Linked DNA regions of Latilactobacillus sakei subsp. sakei DSM 20017 = JCM 1157. The protein of the gene in region 1 interacts with the protein of each later gene in a pairwise test. Links are inferred from orthologs where the notes say so. Each region holds a gene or a part of one and is shown in the gene's direction. Other genes may lie near its edges. The genes, in order: secA and secG.

Region 1 (3,334 bases):
AAGAAGCCATCTTACAAATGAACATGTTAGGTCATGAATTCTTTATCTTTGAAGATTCAGAAACAAATGGCACAAGCATTGTTTACAAACGCCAAGATGGTCGTTATGGTTTGATCGAAACAGATGAATAAAAAATTTTAAATAAACATCGTGAAGGGCTCGAGACAAACAAAATAGTGTTTGTTTCGAGCCCTTTATTTATTTTCAGAATAAGACTATAGGTAATAGGGTTAATTTTATGCCTAATCGCATGTATTTGTTTAAGCATCAGGTTTTAATTGACTGTAATAAATGTTAGAATAAGATGTTAGTGGTCCAGTAATTCTAAAATTTAATTAAAATCATAGTGATCAGAATTTTCAGAGGAGAATTATAATACATGGCAAATTTTCTAAAATCATGGGTAGAAAGCGATAAACGTGAAGTTGGACGAATGGGCAAAATTGCCGATAAAGTACAATCTTATGAAGATGAATACAGTAATTTATCTGACGAAGCGTTACAAGCTAAGACACCTGAATTTAAAACAAGATTAGCAAATGGCGAAACATTAGACGATATTTTACCTGAAGCATTCGCGGTCGCTCGAGAAGGCGCTAAACGTGTGCTTGGTTTATTCCCATTCCGGGTTCAAATTATTGGTGGGATTACATTACACGAAGGTAATATCGCTGAAATGAAAACTGGTGAAGGTAAAACGTTAACCGCCACAATGCCCGTTTATTTGAACGCGCTTGCGGGTCAAGGGGTTCATGTTGTTACCGTCAATGAATACCTTTCAAGTCGTGATGCGACTGAAATGGGTGAATTGTATAACTGGTTAGGGCTTTCAGTTGGTTTGAACCTAAACGCGAAGACCCCTGAAGAAAAACGCGATGCTTACAACTCTGATATTACGTACTCAACTAATAGTGAACTTGGCTTTGATTACTTACGTGATAACATGGTTGTTTACAAAGAAGAAATGGTACAACGTCCATTGAACTTTGCAATTGTCGATGAAGTGGATTCAATCTTAATTGATGAAGCCCGGACACCTTTGATTATTTCTGGACAAGCAGAAAAATCAACGGCACTTTATATCCGTGCGGACCGCTTTGTGAAAACCTTAAAAGAAGATGCAGATTATAAAATCGATTGGCCTACAAAAACAATTAGTTTAACAGAAGCCGGTATTGGCAAAGCTGAAGCTAATTTTGGTCTAGATAACTTATATGACATTGAAAATACAGCTTTGACGCATCATTTGGATGAATCATTGCGTGCTAATTTCATCATGTTGAAGGATATCGATTATGTGGTTCAAGATGGTGAAGTCTTGATCGTTGATCAATTCACTGGACGTGTGATGGATGGTCGTCGTTATTCAGATGGCTTACATCAAGCGATTGAAGCCAAAGAAGGCGTTGAAATCCAAGATGAAACCAAAACAATGGCCAACATTACGTATCAAAATTATTTCAGAATGTATAACAAACTTTCAGGGATGACTGGGACGGCTAAAACCGAAGAAGAAGAATTCCGTGAAATTTACAATATGGAAGTTATCTCAATTCCAACTAACCGCCCAATCGCACGTAACGATAAATCAGATGTGTTATACCCAACGCTTGAAAGTAAATTCCACGCCGTTGTGAAGGACATCAAATCACGTTACGAAAAAGGCCAACCAACATTAGTTGGGACGGTTGCGGTTGAATCATCAGAATTACTATCACGTTTATTAGACGAAAATAATGTGCCACATGCTGTCTTGAATGCGAAAAACCATTTCAAAGAAGCTGAAATCATCATGAATGCTGGCCAACGGGGCGCTGTTACAATCGCTACTAATATGGCTGGTCGTGGGACTGATATTAAATTAGGACCTGGTGTCACAGATTTAGGCGGTTTAGCTGTTATCGGTACTGAACGTCATGAATCACGACGGATTGATAACCAACTTCGAGGCCGTGCTGGTCGTCAAGGTGATCCTGGTGAAACACAATTCTATATGTCATTGGAAGACGACTTGATGAAACGTTTTGGTTCAGAACGAATCAAAGCATTCCTAGATCGGATGAAGATTTCAGACGACGATGCTGTCATCCAAAGTAAGATGATTACGCGCCAAGTTGAAGCCGCACAAAAACGGGTTGAAGGGAATAACTATGATACACGTAAACAAACCCTTCAATACGATGATGTCATGCGTGAACAACGTGAAGTCATTTATAAACAACGGATGCAAGTCATTATGGCAGAAGACAACTTAAAAGAAGTGATTATGCCAATGATTTCAAGAACGGTTAAACGAATCGTTCAATTGCACACACAAGGTGATACAGCAGATTGGAACCTTGAAGCAATTCATGATTTTGCAACGACTTCAATGGTTAGTGAAGAACAATTAACACTTGAGAAGTTACAAGGCAAGTCAGCTGAAGAAATCGAAGCATTATTGATGACTTTTGCAGAAAAGAATTATGCAACAAAACAAAAACAATTATCTGATGAAAATCAAATGCTTGAATTTGAAAAAGTTGTTATTCTCCGTGTTGTTGATGAACGTTGGACAGACCACATCGACGCAATGGATCAACTTAGAAATTCAATCGGATTACGGGGCTACGGTCAAATGAATCCATTGGTTGAATATCAAGAAGAAGGCTACAGAATGTTTGAAGAAATGATTAGTGATATCGATTACGATACAACTCGACTCTTCATGAAGGCGGAAATTCGTCAAAATATTCGACGCTAATTAACGAATGGCTGAGGCAATTGACTTAGCCATTTTTTAATGGCATGAAATCAAAAAGAGGTTAATCAAATGGAATTAAGTGAAGCAAGACATTTATTAAACGAAATTGAGAGTAAAATAACGCAGTTCAGGGGGTCTCTTTGACTTAGAAGGCCTTCAAGAAAGCATCGCACAAAATGAAGCACAGATGGGCGATCCTGATTTTTGGAATGACCAACAATCAGCGCAACAATTAATTGATCAAAATAATGTGTTAAAGGAAAAGTATGATTCTTTTAACCAATTACAGGCGCAGTTTGAGGAATTGAGTGTCACTTTAGAGTTATTACAAGAAGAACCTGATGACGAGCTACAGGCGAGCTTTGAAGCCGACTTAGAGCAGATTCAAAGTCAGATGCGCCAATATGAATTGGGGCAATTATTATCAGGTGAATACGACAGCAATAACGCAATTGTCGAATTACATCCTGGTGCTGGCGGAACAGAATCTCAAGACTGGGGTGCGATGTTATTACGGATGTATCTACGTTGGGCAGATGCGCACGGTTTTACCGTAGAAACAGAGGACTATCAAGCCGGTGAAGAAGCCGG
Region 2 (2,994 bases), 860 kb from region 1 along the record:
CACGGCGCTGATCGCCGTATTTTAATCGCTGGTGGGGCGGCGGCTGGTTTATCGGCCGCTTTTAACGCACCAATTGCTGGAACCTTTTTCGTACTGGAAGAAATCTATCATAATTTTTCCCCACTTATTTGGCTAACCGCATTGACCAGTGCAATCGGGGCTAACTTCATCTCATTGAATTTTTTCGGATTAACGCCCACGTTGCACATTACGTATACACATAATTTACCGATTAATCAGTATTGGCATCTGATTCTTTTAGGGATTGTGCTCGGGTTGTTGGGCTACGTCTATCAAAAAACGTTGCTTTGGTTACCGCAGTTTTATAAGCGATTACCAGTGCCTAAATATTATTGGGGCTTATTGCCGTTAGTGCTTGTATTGCCCATCGGTTACTTTTGGCCAACGGTCTTAGGTGGCGGGAATGGTTTGATCACACAATTAGGCCAACAAGTGCCAACTTTAACCACGGTGGCATTGTTACTAGTTTTGCGGTTTGTTTTCTCAATGATTTCGTATGGTTCTGGCTTGCCAGGGGGGATCTTCTTGCCCATCTTGTCACTGGGCGCACTAATTGGGGCCGTCTATGGCTTAGTGATGGTCCAATTGGGCTGGTTAGCACCGGTTTATGTCCCTAATCTAATTATTTTTGCGATGGGTGGTTATTTTGCCGGCATCGGGAAAGCACCGTTTACGGCGATTTTATTGGTAACCGAAATGGTCGGGACACTCACCCATTTAATGCCGTTGGCGATTTTATCGTTAGTCGCGTATGTCGTGGTTGATTTGATGGGTGGCGCACCGATTTATGCGTCGTTATTACAACGCCTAATTGGCCAACCCAAAACCGATATGGCACAATTTAAAGATCGTTTGGAAGTACCGATTTTTGCCGGGGCACCATTGGAAGATCATCAAGTCCGCGATGTTGCTTGGCCGGAAACTTGTTTATTAATTGCCGTGCGGCGCGGCGAAACGGAATTGATTCCGCATGGTGATACGCTGATTCGCGCGGGTGACACCTTGGTCATTTTAACCGATCATCACTTACGAGCAACCGTGCGGCGACAGATTGAAGCCGCTGCCCAAACCTTAAAAAAAGCGGATGAGAATCTCGTGAAATAATTGATAAAAAAGTGGTGATTAACTACTTTTTATGCTAAAGTATTAAAAGACAGTGTAGATAGAAAGGTAGGGAGTTAGGTTGGAAAATCTTATCCTGAACTTATTATTAATCGATTCAATCTTGATTGTGATAGCAGTCATGATGCAACCAAGTAAACAACAAGATGCATTGAGTGCTTTATCAGGTGGATCTGGTGACTTATTTGGTAAGCAAAAGGCTAGAGGATTTGAAGCCTTCATGCAGAAGGTAACAGTGGTCCTCGGAACTTTATTTTTCGTCTTTGCAATTGCATTAGTTTATTTATCATCACACTAAAGCAAGTAGGACGGATCGAATTCTAATAAGAACGTTGATGCGGTCTCCTGTTCAAATAGCAGGAGACCTTTTTAAATGAATTAAATCGGTCAAGTACTGGAGGCGGGTTTGAATGCAGTATCGGTTACCACAACCTTACTATTATGATAGTGGCCCTGTTGGCGTGGTGTTATTGCACGCTTATACAGGAAGTGCCAATGATGTTCATATGATGGGCCGTTTTTTAGAGAAACAGCAAATCAGTGTACTTGCACCGCATTTTACGGGGCATGCCACTTTTGAACCACTTGATATCTTAGAAGAAGGTAGTGTCCAAGCTTGGTGGGCGGATACAACGGCTGCCATTCAGAAGTTACAAGTTGCTGCCAAGAAACCACTATTTGTTTTTGGGTTGTCATTGGGTGGATTGTTCGCGATGCGCGCAATCGAAACGATGCCAGCGGTGATTGGTGGTGGCATTTTTAGCGCGCCAGTACTAGAAGGACCGACTGATAAATTAGAACCGCTATTTCTGGGTTATGCGCAACGCCTTTATCAGATGGCTGAAAAAACGGCCGCTGATCAAGCCGTTCAATTGGCCAAGATTAAGCAACAGTTACCACAACAACTACAAGCAATCGCTGATTTTAGCGCGTTAGTCACCGCCGATTTAGATCAGATTGGTGATAAGCCAGCCTTTATCGGTCAAGGTGGTCAAGATCAAGTGATTGATCCTAATGGCGCATCAGTATTAAAACAACGCTTAGGAGCACAACAAACACCAGTTGATTATCACTGGTATGACAATGCCGGTCACGTGATTACAGTCGATCGGGCACACCACCAATTAGAAACAGATGTTGAAGCATTTATTAAACGTTATGAGAAATAAGAAAGAGGTGTTGATTTGACACAAGTTGACCAAATGAAAGCTGCCATCCTAGCCATTTTTGCAGCAGATGAAACGCAACAATTAAACGTATCAGAAATCAGTGAACGAATCGGTGTGGCCGGCTCACAAGGATTCAAAGATTTAGTGAAAGTATTAGCCGAATTAGAAGGGGACAAACACCTTTTAATGGATGATGCCGGTAAATTCAGATTACCAGCTAGCCAACGCTTAGTCGAAGGGGTTTTCCACGCCAACGATCGAGGCTTTGGTTTCGTCTCAATGGTTGATAAAGAACCAAGCGATCCAGATATTTTTATCGCACCACCAAACACAAACTTCGCAATGAATGGTGACACTGTTGAAGTGGCCATCATCAAAGAAGCAGAAGAAAACAGCCGCCGCGGTCCTGAAGGAAAAGTGGCTAAAGTGATTACGCGGGGGATTGAAGAAATCGTCGGCGAATTCATGCCTTATTCAGATATCCAAAAAGAAAAAACAGGCTTGATTGGTTACATTCAAAGCCATGCTAAAAAATTAAGCAGCTATTTAATTTACTTAACAGACAACGGTTTGCACCCTCAAAAAGGAGACATGGTCCAAGTCGATATTACGTCATACCCAAGTATCGATACCCCTGGCCAAATGCGCGGGATTGCCAAACAAGTCTTAGGGAATAAAAACG

What was found.
Region 2: the proteins of secA (region 1) and secG interact in binary tests that used the Escherichia coli proteins (3 or more experiments, as listed by UniProt). The link is inferred for Latilactobacillus sakei subsp. sakei DSM 20017 = JCM 1157 from one-to-one orthologs.

What each region holds. Positions count from the first base shown.
Region 1 is NZ_AP017929.1:1,906,443-1,909,776, reverse strand. The notes cover bases 67-3,061. They hold secA (preprotein translocase subunit SecA), read left to right. Parts: upstream 67-379; coding sequence 380-2,743; downstream 2,744-3,061. Other genes in these bases: hpf (ribosome hibernation-promoting factor, HPF/YfiA family), read left to right, coding at 67-131. Outside these bases: more of hpf, read left to right, coding at 1-66. UniProt on the Escherichia coli protein: Required for protein export, interacts with the SecYEG preprotein conducting channel.
Region 2 is NZ_AP017929.1:1,050,485-1,053,478, forward strand. Bases 168-2,822 are described here. They hold secG (preprotein translocase subunit SecG), read left to right. Parts: upstream 168-1,204; coding sequence 1,205-1,441; downstream 1,442-2,822. Other genes in these bases: LEUCM_RS05230 (ClC family H(+)/Cl(-) exchange transporter), read left to right, coding at 168-1,125; LEUCM_RS05240 (alpha/beta hydrolase), read left to right, coding at 1,554-2,312; rnr (ribonuclease R), read left to right, coding at 2,328-2,822. Also shown: more of LEUCM_RS05230, read left to right, coding at 1-167; more of rnr, read left to right, coding at 2,823-2,994. UniProt on the Escherichia coli protein: Subunit of the protein translocation channel SecYEG. Overexpression of some hybrid proteins has been thought to jam the protein secretion apparatus resulting in cell death; while this may be true it also results in FtsH-mediated degradation of SecY.